One region of the Parabacteroides sp. AF18-52 genome, then DNA from elsewhere that is predicted to be linked to it. Evidence: riboswitches for the same ligand, from Rfam matches in the RefSeq annotation. Region 1 holds a riboswitch; each other region holds the start of a gene.
The links. Region 1 has a riboswitch for cobalamin ahead of DWX23_RS21935 (ABC transporter substrate-binding protein). Riboswitches for the same ligand answer to the same signal wherever they lie in the genome.
Positions count from the first base shown of each region.

Region 2: another riboswitch for cobalamin. It lies ahead of DWX23_RS07430 (TonB-dependent siderophore receptor); the one in region 1 lies ahead of DWX23_RS21935 (ABC transporter substrate-binding protein).
Region 3: another riboswitch for cobalamin. It lies ahead of DWX23_RS03885 (TonB-dependent receptor); the one in region 1 lies ahead of DWX23_RS21935 (ABC transporter substrate-binding protein).

Region 1 covers NZ_QUGR01000021.1:39,534-47,756, forward strand. Annotated here, with positions in the region: gene DWX23_RS21915 (NADP-dependent malic enzyme) at 1-1,709, opposite strand, end outside; gene DWX23_RS21920 (formate--tetrahydrofolate ligase) at 1,922-3,589, opposite strand; gene DWX23_RS21925 (hypothetical protein) at 3,982-4,434, shown strand; gene cobI (precorrin-2 C(20)-methyltransferase) at 4,523-5,221, opposite strand; cobalamin riboswitch at 5,290-5,493, shown strand; gene DWX23_RS21935 (ABC transporter substrate-binding protein) at 5,541-6,701, shown strand; gene DWX23_RS21940 (iron ABC transporter permease) at 6,711-7,748, shown strand; gene DWX23_RS21945 (ABC transporter ATP-binding protein) at 7,751-8,223, shown strand, end outside.
Region 2 covers NZ_QUGR01000003.1:139,065-147,287, reverse strand. Annotated here, with positions in the region: gene DWX23_RS07440 (IMP dehydrogenase) at 1-1,051, shown strand, start outside; gene DWX23_RS07435 (helicase associated domain-containing protein) at 1,331-2,233, shown strand; cobalamin riboswitch at 2,312-2,517, shown strand; gene DWX23_RS07430 (TonB-dependent siderophore receptor) at 2,646-4,985, shown strand; gene DWX23_RS07425 (PepSY domain-containing protein) at 4,997-6,127, shown strand; tRNA gene DWX23_RS07420 (tRNA-Gln) at 6,154-6,224, opposite strand; gene rsfS (ribosome silencing factor) at 6,449-6,808, shown strand; gene ftsH (ATP-dependent zinc metalloprotease FtsH) at 6,837-8,223, shown strand, end outside.
Region 3 covers NZ_QUGR01000002.1:20,548-28,770, reverse strand. Annotated here, with positions in the region: gene DWX23_RS03900 (DUF6383 domain-containing protein) at 1-1,567, shown strand, start outside; gene DWX23_RS03895 (hypothetical protein) at 1,833-2,123, opposite strand; gene DWX23_RS03890 (O-acetylhomoserine aminocarboxypropyltransferase/cysteine synthase family protein) at 2,231-3,511, opposite strand; cobalamin riboswitch at 3,631-3,834, shown strand; gene DWX23_RS03885 (TonB-dependent receptor) at 3,966-6,317, shown strand; gene DWX23_RS03880 (hypothetical protein) at 6,336-7,610, shown strand; gene DWX23_RS03875 (ORF6N domain-containing protein) at 7,917-8,223, opposite strand, start outside.

The DNA of each region.
Region 1 (8,223 bases):
ATGCCGATAATTTCTTCAGCCAGTTTCGTTACTTCCGAATAGCGGCTGTAAACACCGGTAACGAATGCATCTGCGTCGCCTGTCGCTACCATCATCATACCGAATGCGTTACGGCCGACCATCTTTTCGCGTGCTTCAGAGAAAGTAACGCCTTCGCGTGCTCTCTTTTCAGACAGGATACGGGCATAACGGTCGCGGCGTTCTTCTTCACGGTCGTGACGCAGGTTGACGATCTCGATACCTTCCAGGCTCAGGTTTTCTTCTTCTGCAATCTTAGCCAGACGTTCTTCGTTGCCCAGCAGGATCGGGTAACAGATTCCTTCTGCTTTTGCTTCTACAGCAGCTTTCAGCATGTTGACGTGGTTTGCTTCGGCAAATACCACTCGTTTCGGATTGGCTTTTGCCATGTCGGTGAAGGAACGAAGCATCTTGTTATCGTAGCCCATCATTTCACGCAGGTGGTTGGCATAACCTTCCCAATCGGTGATGGTCTTTCGTGAAACGCCCGATTCGATAGCCGCTTTGGCTACAGCAACGGATACACGTGTCAGCAGGCGGGGGTCGAGTGCTTTCGGCAGGATATAATCACGTCCGAAAGTCGTACGTTTTAGTTTGTAAGCTGCATTGACAACATCCGGAACCGGTTCTTTTGCCAGTTCGGCGATCGCATGAACGGCTGCCAGTTTCATCTCTTCGTTGATCGCTTTGGCGTGTGTATCCAGTGCACCGCGGAAGATATAGGGGAATCCCAGTACATTATTGATCTGGTTCGGATAGTCCGAACGTCCGGTTGCAAAGATGATGTCTTCACGTGAAGCCATTGCATCTGCATAAGAGATTTCCGGATTCGGGTTTGCCAGTGCAAATACGATCGGGTTCTCGTTCATGCTGCGAACCATGTCTTGTGTCAGAACATTGGCAACGGATAATCCCAGGAATACGTCTGTGCCGACAACGGCCTCTTCCAATGTTTTGATATCTCTTGTCGTAGCGAACTCTTTTTTCGATTCGTTCAGGTCTGTACGGTGAGTGGAGATAACTCCTTTACTATCGCACATGATGATGTTTTCCTTGCGGGCTCCCAGCATCACATATAGTTTTGTACAGGAGATAGAAGCTGCACCGGCGCCATTGACAACGATCTTTACGTCTTCGATTTTCTTGCCGGTTATTTCCAGTGCATTGATCAGGCCGGCACCGGAGATGATCGCCGTACCATGCTGGTCGTCGTGCATAACCGGAATATCCAGTTCCGCCTTCAGGCGTTGTTCGATCTTGAAGCATTCGGGAGCTTTGATATCTTCCAGGTTGATGCCACCGAAAGTAGGGGCGATCGCTTTTACGGTTTCGATGAATTTATCAGGGTCTTTTTCGTCCACTTCAATGTCGAACACATCGATACCGGCGAATATCTTGAACAGAAGCCCTTTTCCTTCCATGACCGGCTTACCGGCAAGTGCACCTATGTTACCCAATCCCAGAACGGCTGTTCCGTTCGAGATGACAGCTACCAGGTTTCCCTTAGATGTATATTTATAAGCATCGAGCGGATTTTTCTCTATTTCCAGGCATGGTTCTGCCACTCCGGGCGAATATGCCAGCGACAGATCGGTCTGTGTACTATAGGGTTTTGTTGGAATGACTTCGATCTTTCCGGGTTTGCCTTCGGAATGATACCGAAGTGCTTCCTCTTTTGTTACTTTTGCCATAGACTTATGATATTAGTAGATTCAGTACATGTTTTGAAATCGCCCACAAAAGTAACAAATTATTAGATATATAGTACTGAACGCTTACAATTAGTTGGGAATAATTTCATATTTGAAAGGATGGTTAGTTTGATGTATTTGATGAACAAGGATATAAAAAGAAAGGAACTCCGACGAAGCTCCTTTCTTTCCATATAATAATGATCTTTATATTAACTCAAACCTTCGACCAGTCCGTTGACGATATCGATCCGTTTTGCCTGCGGGTCTTTCGGAAGTCCCGGCATACGCATGATCTCACCCATAACGACCACGATCATTTCGGCACCATTGTTGATGATGATATCACGAACCTTCAGTTCGAAGTTTTTCGCAACGCCGTATGCTTTCGGGTCGGAAGAGAATGAATATTGCGTCTTGGCGATACAGATCGGATAATGAGAGATACCCAGGCTTTCGATCTGCTTGATCTTTTTATCAGCCAGTGTCGTATAGGTGACAGAAGCGGCTCCGTAAATCTCTTCGGATACTTTTTTGATCTTATCGCGTACAGTGTCTGTATCTTCGTAGACGAGTTTCAGAGGACCCGACGGCTTGTTTTCAATTATGTCTACTACCAGTTTAGCCAGTTCCACGCCACCGTCTCCGCCTTCTGCGAATACGCTGTTCATAGCGAAACCGACACCCAGTTCTTTACAATGCTCGGCAACCAGAGCGATTTCTTCGTCCGTATCGGTTGCGTAACGGTTGAAAGTAACGATCACTTCCTGGCCGAAACGTTTCATATTGGCTACGTGTTTGTCGAGGTTGGCAAAACCGTTGCGCAGACCTTCGATGTTTTGTTCCTTAATCTGTGCTTCAGGAACACCACCGTGCAGTTTCAAACTCTGTGCGGTAGCCACGATAACGGTCAGTTTCGGTTTCAATCCGGCTTTGCGGCATTTGATATCGAAGAATTTTTCCGCTCCCAGGTCGGCACCGAATCCGGCTTCTGTGATGACATAGTCGCCGTATGTAAGTGCCATCTTCGTGGCGATGATCGAGTTGCAACCGTGAGCGATGTTGGCGAACGGGCCGCCGTGTACGAATGCCGGTGTGTTTTCGGTTGTCTGTACCAGATTGGGTAGGAGAGCGTCTTTCAGCAATACAGTGATCGCTCCGGCAACACCCAGGTCGTTGACCGTGAACGGCTGGTCGTCGTTCGTATATCCCAGCAGGATATTACCGATGCGGCGTTTCAGGTCTTCCAGGTCGGTTGCCAGGCAAAGGATAGCCATCATCTCGGAAGCCGGTGTGATGTCGAATCCGGTTTCGGTCGGGACACCGTTGGCCGAACCACCCAGGCCGGATACGATATTACGCAGGCTGCGGTCGTTCACGTCGAGTACACGTTTCCATTTGATTTCTTTCAAACCTTCGCAGGAATGGCGTGTCTGGTAGATATAATTGTCCAGCAGGGCTGTAATCATATTGTGAGCGGATGTAACGGCGTGGAAGTCGCCTGTGAAATGCAAGTTGATATTTTCCATCGGCAATACCTGCGCGTATCCGCCTCCGGCTGCTCCACCTTTCATACCGAAACATGGCCCCAGCGAGGGTTCACGTAAAGCGGCAACTGCTTTCTTACCGATCTTGTTCAGTCCCAGAGCCAGGCCGATAGATACGGTTGTTTTACCGATACCTGCTTTGGTTGGCGTAATAGCTGTTACCAGGATCAGGTTATGTTCTTTGATTTTCTCTTCATCGATCAGGTGAAGGGGCACTTTGGCGATATACCGACCATAGTTTTGTACTTCTTCGCGCGGAATACCCAAACCTGTGGCTACTTCCTTTATTTTACGAAGGGAGACTTCTCTTGCAATTTCTATATCCGATTTCATGTGCTTATGTAAGTTTAAGAGGCAACAAAAGTATATTATTTTTAATTAAATAACAAAATGATAGTATGAAAGGTTTTAAAGCCGGATAACTCCATGTTATTGGTGTTATATTGATAAAAGTTACTAAAAGAAGGATGGGGATGACTGTTTGGTAAGTAAAGTGGGCGTTTTTCGATTTATTTGTAATCTTCAGTTGGCAATATCAATGCATTTGGATAGGTTTTGTCTTAAAGTATTTTAAAATATGGATAAAGGGTTGTGGTGTATGATAATTTGCCTAATTTTGCGCTGTCACAATATCAAAATGAAACTAACAGCAAGTTTATAGTGATAAAAAGAAAGTATATAACAGTTTTAAAAACTTCGGTTTATGTAATTAAGGAGATTTGATTATGGTAACAATGAGATTTAGTTTGGCGGGTGTAGCCTCAAGAGAAGCAGAAACAGGATCATGGATAAGAACAATTGTTGATTGTCTGGGAATCCGTATGTTTTCAAAGATGAATCCTTCGGTAAGTACGAGTAGTGTCGGTTGGGATACGACCAAGCAAAAGGAAATCCAGGATCTTCATCACTATGCCGTCCGCAACTTGATCCCCAAGGCCGGAGTCTATCAGATGGAATTACTGGAATCGCTGGCACAGTCTGCTTCTATTTATTCGCCGGAAGAGGTGGAATCTCTTTATAATGAGACGAGTAAGAAGATAGAAGAGATCAGCAGCCATATTTCGGGTGTATTGGTAAGTGCACGTGAGTTATGCAAGTCAGGGCATCAGAACTGGGAGTCTGTTCAGTCACTTCGTTATCATGTAAACCGCCTGCGTGGCATCGTAGAATCTGCATAGTTTTTGCAAAACAATAATCGGAGCAGATAGTATCTGTACATATCCCTTTCATTTCCGGAAGCGTTCTACCTCCGGAATATGAAGGGGATTATTGTATGATCATCAGTGAGAAATAGGGGTATATCTTGTCTGCTATGATCTTTTTATCGGATGTATAATATTCTTTTTCTGTCCCCACGTTTTCAAAGTAATGGAATTGTGTTTGCGGATGCTTGCGGATACATTCGTGTACGGCTTCCACGCATTGTGAAAGTTTCATGATAACGATTACATATCCTGCGTTTATCTTTTCACTCAATTCGTCGGCGGAAGGCGTACCGGGGATGACGACGATCTGTTCTTCCTGCTTAACGATATGTAAGCCTGCCAGCGCTCCGGCAGCAATGAAGGCCGGTATTCCGGCAATGCGCTGAACAGCGATTCCCGCAGCTGTAAATTTGTCGTATATATATTGTATGGAGGAATAAAAACCGGCGTCGCCTTCGGCTACGATAACGATCTGTTTTCCTTCTGCGTAATTACTTTCAGCTTCGTTGTACAGGGCATCGTAGGCTTTCCAGGCCTCCGTGCGGTCTTTACTCATCGGAAGCATGAAACACCGGATGGCTGTTTCGCTTATCTCCAGGGCGCGTACGATATCGGCGGCTCGCGAGATGCTTTCGCCTTGCCTGTTGCGGGTGGCGGGACAGTAGATGATATCTGCTGTCTGGAGTTGGCGGAGACCTTTCACCGTGATAAGTTCCGGTTCGCCGGGACCTAATGATACAAAACTGATCGGATAAGTCATTTTATTCTTGTTCTTTTATTTGGGATGCAAATGTGCTGAAAATAGTGTAAAGTTGCAAACTTCTTATTACTTTTGCGCTCGAAGTCGGTTCTGTAAAACTCCTGTTCATGGAGACAGATTAAAAGGGAACCGGGTGAGAATCCCGGACAGTCCACGCTGCTGTGAAGCTTTATAAACATCCTGATAATACCTTTTGCCACTGGTCTTTGCGATCGGGAAGGCATTCGGGATGGAAGTAAGTCAGAAGACCTGCCATTTTTTGCATAACGATTGTCCTCGTGGGTTTGGACGGTTTGTGTCGGATAAAAACAAATAGAATATGAATAAGTATTTAGTCGGTGGCTGCCTGTTAGCGTTAATGGCTACATCATGCGCATCGAAAGGAAATCAGCAGGAAAAAGAGAATGCATCGTCGCAACAAACGATTACGACGGATAGGATGGTTCAGATCACACCTAAATATGCCGAAGGTTTTCAGTTGACCTATGCCGATGGTTATGTCCTGATGGATATACATGACCCTCAGAATGAAGAAAGCACGCATTTCCTGTATGCGCTGGTTCCCCGTGGGACAAAGCCGGAAGGTATTCCTGCCGATTATACGGTGATCGAAACACCTGTGCGTAGTGCCATTTGTATGACCTCCCTGCAACTCTCCAATTTCATTAAGTTGGGAGCGGAGGATAAGGTGGTAGGTATCACGAGTACGCGCCATCTGTTTAATAAGACTATCAATAATCAGCTGAAGGAAGGAAAGACGGCGAAGATCGGGATCGAAGGTAATTTCGATAATGAGGTAATTATGAGTATCAATCCCGACCTGATCCTGATCTCTCCTTTTAAGCGTGGCGGATACGAGACGATGAAAGATATCGGTATCCCTCTGATTCCTCATCTGGGATATAAAGAAATGACGCCGCTGGGACAGGCTGAATGGATTAAGTTTGTCGGCCTGTTACTCGGGATAGAGCAGGAAGCCAATGAGAAATTCTCTGCTATAGAGAACCGTTACAACGAACTGAAAGAACTGACTGCCGAAGGTAAAGTGCAGAAACGTCCTATCGTGTTCAGTGGCGAAATACATGGTGGCAACTGGTATGCAGTAGGAGGAAAGAGCTTCCTTGCACAACTTTTCAAAGATGCCGGTGCTGATTACTTTTTGAAAGACGACGATCGTTCCGGCGGTGTGACGCTCGACTTCGAGACGGTTTATAACCAGGCGGATGAAGCCGATTACTGGCGTATCGTAAACAGCTATCCGGGAATATATACTTATAAATCACTGAAAGATCAGGATCCCCGTTATGCAGACTTCCGTGCTTTCAAAGAAAAAGGAGTGATCTACTGTAATATGCGGGAGAAACCTTTTTACGAAAGCATGCCGACCGAGCCGGAAGTTGTATTGGGCGATTTATTGCATATCTTCCACCCGAATCTACTGCCGGACCATACGCCTGTCTATTATGATTTACTTAAATAAATAGGGACGATGAAGTATTCTAACACTATCCTGATGCTTTTGATCCTTGCCTCGATCGTCGTGTTGCTGTTTTTGAATTTGGTGTTGGGCTCTGTTTCGATTCCTTTCCATTCGGTTTGGAATATCATCTGCGGCAATGGAGATGAACCGGTCACCTGGCAGAATATTATCTGGAAGTCACGCTTTCCGCAGGCCTTGACGGCATTAGTAGCCGGAGCCGGATTAGCGATCAGCGGACTTCAGATGCAAACCGTATTCCGTAACCCATTGGCTGGACCTTCTGTGTTGGGTATCAGCTCCGGTGCAAGTATGGGAGTCGCTTTCGTTGTCTTACTGAGCGGAAGCCTGGGTGGTGTGGCGTTGAGTAAGCTAGGCTTTATGGGGGAGATTGCTTTATCCATTGCGGCCATAGTCGGTTCCTTATCTGTCATGGCACTGATTGTTTATGTCTCGCAGAAGGTAAAAGGGAATGTGACGCTCTTGATTATCGGAGTGATGATCGGCTATGTGGCAAATGCCGTGATCGGTGTATTGAAATTCTTTAGTGTGGAAGAAGATATCCGTGCTTATGTAATCTGGGGGCTGGGAAGTTTCTCACGTGTCTCCGGTAATCAGATGATGCTTTTCGTGGCGATTATGGCTATCCTGATCCCTCTTTCGTTTCTATTGATAAAGACATTGAACCTGATGCTTCTCGGCGACGGGTATGCCCGTAACCTGGGACTGAATATCAAACGGGCACGCTTGCTCGTTATCACCTCTGCCGGTGTATTGACTGCTATCGTGACCGCTTATTGTGGTCCGATCGTCTTCCTGGGACTTGCTGTTCCTCATCTTTGCCGTGCCATTTTCCAGACATCCGATCATCGCATACTGATGCCCGGTGTCTTATTTGTGGGGGCAGCCCTGGCATTGGCTTGTAACCTGATTGCACGTATGCCGGGATTCGAGGGAGCTTTGCCGGTCAACTCGGTAACCGCATTGGTCGGTGCCCCGGTCGTTGCTTCCGTATTATTCCGCAGACGTAAAAACGAACTGAACGAATGAGTATGAAAGAGGCAACTATTCAGATAAACGATCTCTCTATCGGCTATCATTCCAAGAATGATACAAAGCTGGTAGCTAGCCATATAACGACAACAATATATAGTGGTGAATTAACCTGCCTATTGGGAGCCAACGGCGTCGGGAAGTCTACTTTATTACGTACCTTGTCCGCTTTCCAGCCTCGTATATCCGGCGAAATAGCACTACTGTCCCGCGATATACAGGACTATAGTGACAAGGAGCTTAGCACAATAGTGGGAGTGGTGCTGACAGATAAGTGTGAGATACGTAACATGACTGTCCGGGAACTGATCGGGATGGGGCGCAGTCCGTACACCGGTTTTTGGGGACGGCTGGGGAAAGAAGACAAGCAGATCGTAGAAGAATCTATCTCCTTGGTCCGTATCGAAAACCTTGCTTCACGCATGGTGCACACCCTTTCCGATGGCGAGCGGCAGAAGGTCATGATCGCCAA
Region 2 (8,223 bases), on a different contig from region 1:
CAGCCGCGACTATCGCATCGAAAAAGACGATCCTTCCACAAAAGTAAAAGAGTTCATGACACCTTTCGCAAAACTGATCGTCGGAGAAGTCGGCATCACGCTGAAAGAAGCAAACCAGATCATCTGGGATCATAAACTGAATACACTTCCGATCATAGATAAGGACCAGAACCTGGCCTATTTTGTATTCCGTAAGGATTATGACAGCCATCGCGAAAATCCGAACGAAATTTCCGGAGCTGACAAAAAATTACTGGTCGGTGCCGGTATCAATACCCGTGACTATACGGAACGCGTTCCTGCCCTGGTTGAAGCCGGTGTAGATGTATTATGTATCGACTCATCAGATGGTTATTCGGAATGGCAATACGAGACATTACAGTGGATCAAGAAAGAATATGGTGACAAAGTAAAAGTCGGAGCCGGAAACGTGGTGGACAGAGATGGTTTCTTATATCTGGTAAAAGCCGGAGCTGACTTTATCAAAGTCGGGATCGGTGGCGGTTCCATCTGTATTACACGCGAACAAAAAGGAATCGGACGCGGACAAGCTACCGCTTTGATCGATGTAGCTCAGGCCCGCGACGAATATAAAGAACAGACAGGTATTTATGTCCCTATTTGCAGCGACGGTGGTTTGGTGCACGATTATCACATGGTACTTGCATTGGCAATGGGAGCTGACTTCCTGATGATGGGACGTTATTTTGCCCGTTTCGACGAATCTCCTACAAAGAAACTGCGTATCGGAAACAACTTCGTAAAAGAATATTGGGGTGAAGGTTCAAACCGTGCCCAAAACTGGCAACGTTACGACATGGGAGGAAGTGCCTCACTGAAGTTTGAAGAAGGTGTAGACAGCTATGTTCCTTATGCCGGTAAAATGAAAGACAATCTGAACCTGACATTAGGCAAGATCAAAGCTACCATGTGTAGTTGCGGTGCTATCGCAATCCCCGCCTTACAGAAAAATGCCAAGATCACGCTGGTATCTTCAACGAGTATCGTAGAAGGTGGTGCACACGATGTGATCCTGAAAGAACAGAATTAAGTAATCCTATCTGAGATATTTAATCCCCCAACTGTAATCTCTTCATTCGTGAGCTTACTGTTGGGGGATTTTTTCTATCAATTATTTATATCTACAGAAATCCGATATTTTGAAAACAGACGTAAATATCTCCTATAAAACATATAGAAAACAGAGGTAAAATAACATTATATCAAACGGAGATTATTAGAAACCAAATATTTGAATATCTTTGAGGATAATAAAAACATTCGGTTATATAATACACAATAGACAAAGGAGATATAGAGTCGCTAGTATATGAAAAGAAGAAGAAAGAAAAGAAGTACCAAGCAGTATGCGGTTATTGCTTTCTACGAAAAAAACAACAGATGGCCTGCACCTTCGTCGCAAAATGTAAAAGAGCGGCATCTAGGTGAGTGGATTACCAGATGCAGATTTATCAGGAACCATTCTTCGGAGAAACTTACAGAAAAGCAGATTCAATTAATTGATAGAATCGATGCGGATAAGGCTCAAAAAAAGACAGAACGGTGGATGGCTAATTATGAGATGTTGAAAGACTTTGTGGAAAAAGAAAAACGATGGCCTTCCGTCAATGCATCAGAACCGGAAGAAATCAGACTTGTCAACTGGTGCCTGTCACAACGGATTACCAGAAAAAACACCCCCAAAAGCAAACAAAATAAAGAACATATCAAACTGTTGGATGATATCGGTTTCCATTGGAGTTCAAACAACAAAAGAAGAACATGGAAAGAATCGTTCAACCTGGTCAAGGATTATTATGCCCGTACCGGTCAATGGCCTGCCCATACCAGAGATCCGGAAGAGTCGAGACTGGCGAAGTGGTGTAGTAAAATGAGAGCCTATAAAAACCGAACGGATACAAGTGTAACGCTTTCTCCCGGACAGATCAAAAAATTGAGTAATTTAGGTTTCGACTGGACCAATAGCCAGGAGAATAACAGACGCTCACCGGAAAATACCAACAGGATATGGATCGAGAGATATCATCATTTTTGTGAGTTCACAACAAACAACAAACGATACCCTAAGGCGAAATCCGGAGATCCCCAGGAAGAGTCTCTGTATTCATGGTGGATGAGAATGGCTTATTTGAAAAGAAAAGGCAAGCTCAGTAACGAACGTATCCATCTACTTGATTGTATCGGATTCAGATGGGGGAAAGGGAATGAATAGTTGAAAACAAAATTTCCCCACTCTGTCCCCGAAAGATAGGCGCATTCAGGTATTACTTTTATTCTAAAAAATATATTTATATTTGCTGCGATTTTTGGTTCATATAAAATAGACTCTATGAATATGATTAAAAGGGAATCAGGTGTGAATCCTGAGCAGACCCGCTGCTGTATTCTCCACAAAAGTCTTTGAACAACAAATACATCCACTGTTCATCAATGAATGGGAAGGAACGTTCAAAGATGGAGTAAGTCAGAAGACCTGCCAAAATCTTTTTTCTAAGGCTAACGTGGAATATAGCTGAAAGATATGACCAATGGAAAAATTCTAATTTTTCTTTTATCTTTTGTACTAAATTTTCAATTGTTTAGCTGTAATTTTTGTTATTTTTTCAATATTAATAATAATTATTATGGTTACATCATTTACTCGTTGCAGAACTCCATTTTTAATATGGCTGTTTCTGTTTATTTTATTTATTCCCATTTGTACCTTTGCACAAACTAACAGAATGGTTAGTGGTTATATTGTTGATGAAAGCAATAAGGCGTTAGAAAACATTGTAATTTTCATCAAAGGGTCGGAGTTGAGAACGATTACAGATGACAATGGCTACTACTCCATAAATTTAGAAGACTCAAAAAATCATGTATTGATAACCAACAGTTACAATACCGTTTCCGCTGTCCGCGACATTCCTGATGGCGAACAGGATTACAGATTGGATATTCAGCTGTCATATAAATCATTAAGCCTTCCCGAGGTAGATATTACAGGAGCCAAACCCCAAAGCTACAATTCTGATATCGCCTTTTCTGCAACCCGCATGGAAATTCCGGTGCTGGAGATACCGGGATCGGTTGGTATTGTAACAAGAAAATTAATTGAAGACCAGCAGGCAACCACCATGACAGAAGTAGTACGAAATCTGGGTGGTGTCAAAGGAGGAGCTTCTGGTGAAGCCGGTAACATTAACGAGGTATTTTCTTCCCGTGGCTTTTCTATGACAAACTCCCGCAATTATTTCAGAAATGGAGTACGTTATCTCAAATTCTCAAATGATGCTCTCTCAAGTATCGAACGCATCGAAATACTAAAAGGACCTGCATCCGTTCTTTATGGAGCCGTAGAACCTGGTGGTATAATTAATTTTATCACCAAGCCGACTTTATATACTCCCCGCTATGGAGCTTCCATCAGATATGGCAGTTATGATTATAAACAGGCGGCCATCGACTTAACCGGTCCAATAAACACGAAAAAAACAATACGCTATCGCCTGAATGCGATGTACGAAGACGCAGATAAATTCCGTAAACCGCAAAATAGTAAACGATATGACATCACTCCAACCATTGACATTGATTTAGGAAGAAAGACTACTCTTAATCTTGATGCAGACATTTTCAGGGACAAGAGAACACATGATCCCGGAGTTTTACATATAAACAATGAAATTATCGATCATGGGTTCAAAACTTTTTTAGGTGAACCATGGGCTTATGGAAAGTTTACCAACACCAGTTTCGGCTATGAGTTGAAGCACCGTTTTAATAAAGATTGGACATTCAGAAGTTCTGCCCGCCAATATTTCACCCATGAAGACCGTCTGTATTTTCAGATGAAGACACCTCAAAAAGATAGTACAATCACTAGACGTCTAGCACATTGGGATGCAAAAATCAATTATTTAAATCTGATTGAAGAAATTAGCGGTAATTTCACAACAGGCTTTATCAAACATAAAGCGATCGCAGGAGTAGAATTCGGCCGGCTTACCAATAGAAGAAAAGTAAAGGGTAATATGTATACCCCCATAAATTATGTCAACCCTGTATACTCAGAGAAACCGACAGATTTTGAAATGGAACAAAGTACAGATTTATATATCACACAAAATACCGGAGCAATATATTTGCAAGATCAGCTAAGCTTTACCGACCAGCTAAAATTATTAATTGGTGCACGTGCTGACTGGGTAAACGACAAACAGGACAATTATATTAAAGAGACAAAAAGTGATGAAAAGAATTTCGCTATCTCCCCACGTGTTGGTGCGGTTTATATGCCAATACCAAGTTTAAGCCTTTATCTTTCTTATAGCCAATCATTCGTTCCTCAATCCGGCCAGACTAAAGATGGTAAAGCTTTCGATCCGATTCGTTCCAAACAATGGGAAGCCGGTATAAAGAAATCATTCTTCAATGATCGTCTTACCTCTAGCCTGGCGTTCTATAAACTGTCAAAAACAAACTTACCTACCACAGATCCTGAAGATGAAGAATTCAAAATTCTTATCGGTGAACAGACAAGTAAAGGTATAGAATTGGCTGTCTCCGGCGAAATTACCCCGAGCTGGAGTGTCGCATTCAACTATGCATATACACATGCCGAGGTGACCGAAACTAACGACAAGAACTATCCCGTTGGTACAAAGTTGGCAAATATATCTCCCAGTCAGCTCAACTTATGGACTTCTTACCTTGTTAGAGGAGGTGTTGTAAAAGGATTATCGTTTGGTGGCGGCTGGTATTATCAAGGAAAATCTTATGGAAATATGGCCCAAACCATCGAATTGGACTCATACCATATTTTTGACTGTTTTGTTGCCTACAAGCGTAGCTTCTATAAAATTTCCGCAAACTTGAAAAATGTATTCAATCAGGAATACTATACCGGCTCGCAAGGTAATAACCTGTTGTTCCCCGGTACAGCCAGAACACTCATGGTAATGCTGGCTGTTAACTTTTAAAAGACTGTGTTATGATGCACAATTATATCCTCAAAAAGATATTGGTAAATACACATTTATATATAGGACTCATATTAGGGTTAGTGATAACCCTAATATGTGTTTCCGGTTCAGCCATTGTCTATAAACCTGAGTTAGAAAAACTGTCAGTGAAAAAATTGGCATTTGTCGAGCCGTCGGACAGAATAGTTCCATTGCAATATTTACTGGATAACGTTAGAAAAAAATATCCCCAACTAACTATAAGCAACATGGTCCTTTACGGAGGAAAGGATTGCGCATACAGTTTTCGGACCACATCCACGGATGAGAAAGGTCGAATTCAAGTTTATGTCAATCAGTATACGGGGGAAGTCCTTGGGATTGACCGATATCGTCACAAGATATTCCAATGGTTGTATGATTTACATGTCAAGCTTTTATTAAAAAAGAACGGCGTTGTATGGGTTGCAGTATTTGGTTTCTTACTGATATTTCTTATTGTTTCCGGTCTATTTTTATATCCAAGTAAAAAAATATTCAACTTCCGGCAAGGGGAAAAACCAGGCGTCAGATGTTACAGGTTACATATAGTTATAGGACTCTTCACAGCCTTGTTTCTATTTTTAATCGCTTTCACCGGTTGCTATTTTGGGTTCAAAAAAGAATTCCACACTGTATTTGAATCTGTATCATCAGGTAAAGCCTTACAACCAGCTCCCAAAGTTGAAGAGTACTCCGGTCAATGGATTTCTTTAGATGCCATTATGGATATAGCATGTAAAGAATTTACAGAAGGTCGTCCTATGATGATCTTTTTTCCGAAAGACAACAAATCTGTTTTTTCTGTCAGAATGTATCATAGAGGTGACTTTGAAAGAACAGGAAGTAACCACATATATATACACCCTATTACAGGAAAAGTTGTCAAATTAAATTTGTGGAAAGAAAAGCCAACTCCAGAAAAACTGACCCGGTCTATGTATTTCATTCATTTCGGTACTTTCTGGGGACATTATTCACGTATTCTGTGGATCTTTATTGGCCTTGTTGTTCCATTTTTATATTTCACAGGTTTTTATGCATGGTGGTCTAAACTAAAAAGGAGGCAAAACACCCCCTATTCCGCCCCACGTAAAAGAAAATCCCTTGCAAGTTCTTGACTTACAAGGGATCATTTTTTTAGCAGTTGTTCTACCAGGGCTCGAACCTGGAATTTCAGGACCAGAATCTGACGTGTTACCATTACACCATAGAACAGTTTTTGTAGCTTCGAGTAGTATGTTTCTCGATTACGGCTGCAAAGATACGGACATTTTTTATTCTTGCAAATATTTTGCGAAAAAATTTCATCAAAATAAACAATTTTCTTTTTCTCCTGTTTTGAATTTACTGGGTTTATACATATATTAAATAGAGAAAGCATGCAGTTTATAAATTAAGGAGTATATTTGCATCTTCGAAAATTATTCAATAAAAAATAAATGGATCAAACAAAAGAATTAGTAAAAACAATTATTGAAGGCCTACAAGAGAAAAAAGGCAAAAATATTGTAACCGTAGATTTAACCCAACTATCCGGAGCTGTATGCCAATATATGGTGATCTGCGAAGGAAACACACCAACCCAGGTTTCAGCCCTGTCTGATTCCGTTTGGGATTCTGCACGAAGAAAAGCCGGTGAAAAGCCATTGTCTGTCGACGGCAATCAAAGTGCCCAGTGGATAGGTATGGATTATGGCACGGTTCTTGTACACATATTTTTACCGGAACAACGCGAGTTCTATAATCTGGAAACTTTGTGGTCGGACTCAAAGGTCACACAGATCCCGGATCTCGATTAAACCGGATTAATATTATCGAATTCAAAGTATGGAAAATAAAAACGACATGTTTAATAAAGCGCCGAAGAACAATAAGCCTAAAATGTTCCGGTTTAACCTGTATTGGATGTATGGGCTAATATTTATGATGCTTATTGCATTATATCTGACAAACGATTCCTCGGCGTCAAAAGAACTGGGATGGACTGAATTCCAGAAACTGGCTCAGGAAAATGTGTTTGACAAGATGGTTGTCTACAACAAAAAAAACCTTGTTGAAGCTAGTGTTAAAAGCGGACAGAAAGGATTGGTATTTAAGAGTGACAGTACGGCTTTGGGAACAAACCCTAAAGTATATGTAAAAATACCGTCGGCAGACAAATTTTCCGATTTTTACGACAAAGCGGTGACAGATAATCATATCGATACACAAGTACGGTTTGAAGAAGGAGATGATGCAATATGGAACTTTCTGGTATCTTTCGGACCTATTATTCTGATTATTGTCGTATGGATTTTCCTGATGAGAAGAATGTCTGGAGGTGCAGGCGGTGGCCCCGGCGGAGTATTCAGTGTCGGCAAGGCCAAAGCACAACTATTCGATAAAGATAACGACAGGAAAGTTACATTTAAGGATGTAGCAGGATTATCTGAAGCCAAGCAGGAAGTAGAAGAAATAGTCTCTTTCCTCAAAAATCCTGAAAAGTATACGGAACTGGGAGGTAAAATTCCTAAAGGTGCCCTGTTGGTTGGTCCTCCGGGAACCGGTAAAACATTACTGGCAAAAGCAGTAGCTGGTGAAGCAGATGTACCATTTTTCTCATTGTCTGGTTCCGACTTCGTGGAAATGTTTGTCGGTGTAGGTGCATCACGTGTTCGTGACCTGTTCCGTCAGGCAAAAGAAAAGTCACCTTGTATCGTATTCATTGACGAGATCGACGCCGTTGGCCGTGCCCGTGGTAAGAACGTGAATATGAATAGTAATGACGAACGTGAAAACACGCTGAACCAGTTATTGACAGAAATGGACGGTTTCGGTTCCAATAGCGGTGTGATCATTTTAGCAGCAACTAACCGTGCAGATATCCTGGATAAGGCTTTACTTCGTGCAGGACGTTTCGACCGCCAGATCCATGTGGAATTACCGGATCTAAATGAACGTAAAGAAATATTCGGAGTACATTTACGCCCGATTAAAATAGATGAGAGTGTCGATGCAGAATTTCTGGCACGCCAGACTCCGGGTTTCTCCGGAGCCGATATCGCGAATGTTTGCAATGAAGCAGCATTGATAGCTGCCCGTAGCGGAAAGAAATTTGTCCAGAAAGAAGATTTCATGAATGCTGTAGACCGTATTGTCGGAGGTTTGGAAAAACGGACCCGCATAACCACAGCAGACGAACGCAATAGTATTGCTAATCATGAAGCCGGCCACG
Region 3 (8,223 bases), on a different contig from region 1:
AAGTGATAAATACATGGGTATTTCTGATAATGAAAAAGATTCAGTTTTATATGTAGGTGCTAAGTCTTCTTTCATTCTGAAAGGCATGAGCGAAAATGGTGTAAATTATGGTTATACAACTGCTAATGTTTCTGGTTTGAAACAATTGGTAAGAAAAGCTTACACATTGAAGCTGAAATCTTCTGATAAATATATCGTATCAGATGTTGAAAACAGATATGCAGTTTCTAATGGAAAAGATAAAGTTGCTGTATTCTATATGAAAGAAAATAACGACAAATCAGGTGTTCACTACTTCGCTTTGATCGATACAGCTTCTTATGACAACGTTGCTCCGGATTCATTACGCAAAGTAGGTGTTGATGATAACAACGTATATCTGAAAGCTCAGAATATGACAGAAACTCGTACTTCTGCATTCTCTGTAGAAATCGATGACGCTCCTCTGTATCGTCGTTTCAACAATGTAGCATTAGACGAAAGCGCTGTTGATGCTGCTGATAGCTTGAGATTCTACGAAAATATTCGTCACGAATATTTGATGGATGAAACTAACAAAGAATTGCAGAATGAAGGTGTTAACTACCTAGGTATCTGGACTGCAGACAAAGCTAAAGCTGGTTTGTCATTCCGTATTGACACTGCTTGGGTAACACGTGGTCTGGGTTATATCAAACCGCAGTATTTGATTTCTGTATCTCGTAATGATCAGGCTGCTGACAAGGGTACTCCTTGTAACGAACCGGGTGGTCATAAAGACGCTCAGGGTAAACCAACAGATGAATGGGGTTGCGTTCACGCTAAACCGGGAAAAGCTGGATTCGTATATGGTAAATATTTGGTAAGCTTTGCTGATTCTGTAGCAACAGTTGGTCAGGATAAACCTTATACTGATGTTAAAGCAGGTTACACTCGCGTTGGTTTCGTAAAAGCTATTAAGACTGGTGATAGTTTGATTGTTTTGGTAAATGGTTACGAAAATATGAAACCTGAAGACTTGAATGTTGATGACATTATCAAAGCATACAAGGCTGCTAAGATTGATGGCAAATACATCAATAATCTGAAGGGTGATAATCATAAGAATTATACTTGGTCATTCCGTTATACAAATCCTGATGGTGCTGCTAATGTTACAGAAGAAGGTGCTGGAAACTCATTCTTGATCGAATCTAACAGCCATGATGGTATATCTATCGCTCCTGAAAAAGCAGCATGGATCAAAATGCAGAATGGTTGCATCGTATTGACAGATGAAAAATCTGAATTCAACAATGCTAAGACTGGTGGTGACGGTGCTCTGATTTTCAATGTTGAAAACATCGAAAACGACGAAATGGCTACAGATACTAAAGATATCACAACTAGCGACGTAACTGTTATCGCAGGTAAGGGTGACATCACTATCAAGGGTGCTGCAGGTAAGACTGTTACTATCAGCAACGTTCTTGGTCAGACAGTTGCTAACGCAGTTCTTTCTTCTAACGAAGCAACAATCTCTGCTCCTGCAGGTATCGTAGTTGTAGCTGTTGAAGGTGAAGCTGCTGTTAAAGCAATCGTAAAATAAGAATAAAGAATAATTAAATAGAAAAAGCTTCTCTGCTCTTCCCCTTTTGGGGAAGGGTGAGTAGCCTGTGAAGGTGAACAGATTGGAAGCGTAATTTTAGTAATAAAAATAAAATAAAGTTCATCCGTGAATATCCCTGCGAAGAGAGAAAATGGATAAAAAACAACCCCGGCGGTATTTGTTACCATCGGGGTTTTGTTTTTGAATAGCTCCCGGAAACGGAGTTCATTATGTTTAATAGGATTTCGACCTGAACCAAGTCTGTTTATGGCAGCAATAGCCATTTCCAGATAGGAATCACATGTATGGTAGTGCCATTTTCATGTGTAATAGTTCTCTCTTCGTCTTTGGTTATAATATACATCCTCTTTAAAGGATAAACATTGTTTAATTTGATCAGACCTTCTACTTCCTGTTGATAAGTGGCTTCATCTTGCAGGGAGTAACTTACCTGATAGGCTGTCTCTATTTCCGGAATAATGAAATCAACCTCTATATTCTGGTTGTAGAAATAAACTTTGTCGCCATATTGTTTATATAGATGTATAGCGACCATAATAGGGGTGAGATGTTACAAAGATAAGAAATCGTTTTGTATAGAAGACGATTTTAACAAAGAATCGTCTTCTATACAAAACGATTCTTTGTTTTACTTGGGCGCTTTTACTGATTCAATGCCTGCTCGATATCTGCAATGATATCGTCTGCACTTTCGATGCCGACAGAGAAACGGATCAGGTCAGGAGCAATACCAGCTTCCTTCAACTGTTCGTCTGTCAATTGACGGTGCGTATGGCTTGCCGGGTGAAGTACACAAGTACGGGCATCTGCTACGTGGGTAACGATAGCAGCCAGTTTCAGGCTATCCATAAACTTAATGGAAACATCGCGTCCGCCTTTCAATCCGAATGACAGCACACCGCATGAACCGTTCGGCAGATATTTCTTTGTCAACTCATAATACTTATTACCTTCCAGATCCGGATAGTTCACCCAGGCTACTTTGTCGCAATTCTGAAGCCATTTAGCAACAGCCAACGCATTTTTACAATGCTGTGGCATGCGCAGATGTAAAGTCTCCAAACCTAAGTTCAGTAAGAATGCATTCTGTGGAGACTGGATAGATCCCAGGTCACGCATCAACTGGCTGGTCGCTTTGGTGATATACGCCATCTTGCCGAATGTCTTTGTATAAGTCAATCCGTGATAAGACTCGTCCGGCTGGCAAAGGCCCGGATATTTGTCGGCATGTGCTTCCCAATCGAAGTTACCGCTATCGACGATACAGCCTCCAACAGCAGTTGCATGTCCATCCATATATTTAGTTGTAGAATGGGTTACGATATCTGCTCCCCATTCGAACGGACGGCAGTTGATCGGTGTGGCAAACGTATTATCGACGATCAATGGTACCCCATGTTTATGGGCGATATGAGCGAACTTTTCGATATTCAGTACCATTACTCCCGGATTGGAAATCGTTTCGCCGAACAATAACTTTGTATTCGGACGGAATGCCTTGCTGATCTCTTCTTCACTGGCATCCTGGTCGATGAAAGTACATTCGATACCCAGTTTCTTTAATGTGACGGACAATAAATTGTATGTACCTCCATAAATACCGGTAGCACTTACGATATGATCGCCGGCTTCGCAGATATTGAAACAGGCAAAGAAGTTAGCTGCCTGTCCGGATGAAGTCAACATGGCTGCAACACCACCTTCCAAAGCTGCTATCTTACTGGCAACAGCATCGTTGGTCGGGTTTTGTAGGCGGGTATAGAAATAGCCGCTCTCTTCCAGGTCGAATAATTTCGCCATCTGTTCGCTGGTTTCATACTTGAAGGTAGTACTTTGATAGATTGGGAGTACACGCGGTTCTCCCTTTTTCGGTTGCCAACCACCTTGTACACACAAAGTTGCCGGCTTAAATGAATTGCTCATGTTATTAAATGTTTGCTATGTAATTGTTTCTGCAGACAAAAGTAAAGAATAGTTTGTTCCATTCGTACAAATCAGCGATCATTTATAAAAAATAGCTTTCCGTTTAAAAATAATCTTTACCTTTGTACCCGAATTTTGGTGTCACGATTCCATTTCTACGGAAGAGTGATGAAAAGGGAATCAGGTGAAAATCCTGAACAGACCCGCTGCTGTAAGCTCCGCCAAAGTCTTTGAACACGACTCAATCCACTGTTCGCAATGAATGGGAAGGACGTTCAAAGATGGAGTAAGTCAGAAGACCTGCCAGAATAATAGTTGAAGGCTTTCGGGAAATAGGGCTGAAAACATATGAGTTAGAGCTTTTCACTATATTATTGGGGCTTTGTCTGTTCATGTGTTCTATTTTATTTCATCGGGAGCATACAGTATAATAACGGTTAACAAACTTGATGAAATGAGAGGTTTCATACATGTCCTTTTTCTATTTATTTACTTGTTTTCTGCCAATCTGTCGGCGCAGAATAAAGTGACTCTTTCCGGTGAAGTCAAAGACCAGGAGGGTATTCCGCTTTCTTCGGTGACAGTTGCCCTGGAGAATACGACGGTCGGTACTTATACAAACGATCGGGGATATTATTCCTTGACTGTAACTCCGGGAAGACATACTGTTATTGTCACTTCATTAGGGTATAATACGATAAAGACCCAGATAGATATCCGTAAGAATAAAACAGTGAATTTCACAATGGAGGAAAACTCCGTTACTCTGAATTCGGTGGAGGTATATGGCAAATCGAAAACCCAGAAGATCAAAGAAAGTGCTTTTTCAGTAAATGCCCTCGATATAAAGCCGCAGATCAACTCCTTGAAGAACCTCAATGAGATCGTGAACCGGACAACCGGTATAAAGATCAGGGAGGAAGGTGGAGTCGGTTCCGACTTCGATCTTTCTATTAATGGGTTATCAGGCAATTCCGTCCGTTACTTTATCGATGGGATGCCTCTGGATACAAAAGGAAGCGGTGTCTCGCTGGCAAATCTTCCTGTCAATATCATTGACAGGGTGGAAATATATAAAGGGGTAGTTCCTGCCAGCCTGGGTTCGGATGCTCTGGGGGGCGCCATTAATATTATTACCAGTCAGGAAAAAAAGAATTATCTGGATGCTTCTTATGGTATAGGTTCTTTCCATACTCATAGAGCTGACCTGAATGCCCAATTCGTAGAACCGAAGACCGGATTGATCATCAAGCCGACCGTCGGTGTCAATTATTCTAAGAATGATTATAAGATGAAAGGTGTCGAGGTATGGGATGAAGATAGCCGTAAATATATTGAAGTCAACCGTAAACGGTTCCATGACGATTATTTTTCCTTGTTAGGACAATTGGAAGCAGGCTTTGTCGATAAAGCGTGGGCAGATGCTTTCTTTGTTTCCGGATCTTATTCCAAAATAGATAAAGAAATACAGACAGGGTCTATCCAGACAAAGGTGATCGGTAATGCAGAGCGTCATTCCGATGCCTGGAATGTATCAGCCCGTTATCAAAAACGGTTTGAGAAAATCAATACGAGCGCATCGTTTTCCCATACCTGGGACGCGTCGCTTACCGTCGATACTGCTTATCGTATCTATGACTGGAACGGTGATTTTACTCCCTCATCCCGAAATGAGCTTAATGGCCGTGGACGTTCCATGCGTCATTACAACCGTCCAATGACTATTTTCCGCGGAGGTGTCGATTATGCGATCAACCGGCATCATTCTGTCAGTCTGAACTATCTGCTTAACCGTACCGGAAATAAACGCCGTGATGATGTCGACGAAACTTTTGAACCGACCAACGATGTACTGACCAAGCATATTCTCGGATTGACTTACAATCAGTCTTTTTTCGACGGAAGATGGGAGAGTACTGTTTTTATTAAAGACTATATAAATGCAACCTCTATCGAACAAAACGATCTTGCCTGGATAACCGGTTCGGAGGATGCCAAAGGACATTCTTCCAACAGTTATTGGGGAGGCGGTTTGGGGCTGCGTTATACATTTTGGGATGCACTGGCAGGAAAGGTTTCTTATGAACATAGTGTGCGTCTTCCTTTGTCGCGTGAGCTGCTCGGAAACGGAACGACTATCTATCCCAATCTCGCCCTTCATCCCGAAAGCAGCGATAATATAAACCTGGGCCTTTTTGGTAACTGGTATCCTGCTTACGGTCATTCTTTCTATTATGAGGTCAACGGATTTCTCCGCTTTGTCGACGATTATATTCAGGCAACCGTATCGGAAAAAGAAGGTATGATGCAATACGAGAATATTCCGGCTGTACATGTGAAAGGTATTGAAGGGGAAATGCGCTACAACTGGAAAAACAGCTTTCAGATAATGGTCAACTGTAGTTATAACGAAGCACGCGACCAGAAGAAATATAAAACCGACGGTAAGCCTTCGGCTACTTATAATAACCGTGTGCCTAATCGTCCCTGGGTGTATAGCAATGCTGATGTGAGCTATACATTTCACAATCTGGCGCAGAAGGAAGATAACCTTCGCATCGGATATTCCTGGCAATGGATACATTGGTTTTACTTATCATGGGAAGCATACGGAGCTCTTGAAAGCAAGTCGCGTATCCCGACTCAGAATGTATCGAATCTTAATGTGACCTATTCATGGATGAAAAGACGCTATAATGTGTCATTGGAATGTAGTAATCTGTTTGATGCTACGGTCTATGACAATTACAAACTCCAGAAACCCGGTCGTGCATTCTTCGCTAAATTCAGATTATTCATTAATTAATAATTTAAAAATTATCAAATGAAAAAGTTTCAATTACTATTTTGGGCATTATTAACGACATTGTTTACCTTGTCTTTTAGTGCTTGTTCTGACGACGATGATCCAACTCCGGAACCGGAGCCTACTCCTGAAGCGCAAACCTATCACTTCGATATCTGGATTGCTCTGGATAAACACGGTGGTATGGGACGTGACGTACAGACTCTTGTCAAGAGCATCGATTCTTTGAAGGCTGGCTCTCAGATGATCAGCTTTGAAGGAGATGGAACAGAAGTTCATAGTGTTATGTCTTTGGAAACTATTGTCAAAGGGAAATACTATTATCAGGTTCCTGTATCGGGTGATCGTTTTTCCAAATATACACTGTCGAATAATAAGATCAATGTTATCCAGGAGCAGAAATTCGGTACAAATACGTACGATACCCGTAAATATACACATGCCTGGATCGATGATAATACGCTTGTGATCATGGCTTCTAACGGAGATGGAGATAAAATCATCTGGACGAAGCTGAATACGACCGATATGACTATTATCAAGGAAGGTGTTCTTGATATCCCTCTTCCTGAAGGAGATAAATTATTCTCAACTTCAGGTATTCTGAACTATCGTAAAAGCGATAATAAACTTATTTATTTCTATTTGGGTAAGAAAAGTAAACGTGGAGATACAACACCTTTCTTCTTTACAACTGTGATCAATGCTGAAACAATGGCCGTTGAAAGTAATATACGTAATACAATGGCTCATCAGATGGTTGGTAGTGCTTATGGCGAATTGTTGCAGAAATGTACGCTGGTTGACGAGAGTGGAAATCTTTATCTTGCAGGTTTCTCTGAAAATGAAGATGGAACGGAGAAGAGCCATTTGATTCGTATCAAAGCCGGTGAGAAAGATTTTGATCCTAGTTACGATGCTTTCACCAATGTAGGAAAGCTTGTTTCTCTCGAATATCTGGGTGATGGTAAAGTTCTTGCTTATGCACGTCAGGATGAACTTGGAATGGAAATTGATAGTTACAGCCATTATTATACGATCATCGATCTCAATAGTAAAACCAGCAGCCGTGTAAAATACAACGGACAGGATCTTCCGTATAGCGGTGGCCGCTTCTCTCAGCGTACTGCTGTGGTTGATGGTAAGGCTTATATCGGTGTTAATCCGGAAAGTTCAAATCCTTGTGTCTACATTTATGATATAAAGACAGGTAATGTTGAGAAGGGTGCTGATATTAAAGAAGGCTACTACTTCGAGCAGATCCGCGTACTTGATAACGAAGATGCTGAATAAGAACCTTGCATTTGGTTGAACGGTGTATTGTCGGTTGATTTCTGACCGACAAGCAGCCGTGCTTCGGCCGATAGTTATCCGTTGAGGAACGGATAGTTGTCCGTTTTTTAAGTATAGGTGTTTTGAAATGTAAACATAGGACTTTTGATTGCAAAACATATATGTTTCGTAATCAAAAGTCCTATGTTTTTTTCGGGGGTGAACCGGCATACTACAGGTTCAAATGTAGGACAGTAGAGTTCTTGCAGATAGCACACCGTGTTTGTCATAGTGTAGAGAGAAAACAATCGAAAAGCAACATCACAATCACTTAGGCTTCACGAATCCTACTGGATTGCGTGGCATATCCGATAGCTTCTTTTGTACCTGCAATTCCGCCAGTGTTTTATTGATCAGATCCAATTGCATCCGGGTATCTTCATTGATATCATTGTAGTCGGTAAATACCTCTTCGATATATTCTTTGAGTTCATTGACTTCCTGTTGAAGTTTTGTTGTTTTATCGACTGTCGGATTAGCTATCATTTGCCGGACAGCCACAAAAGCACGCATAATGTTAATATTGACCTGTATGGCTATATCTGAATTTAACACACCAGAAAGCATAGCCAAT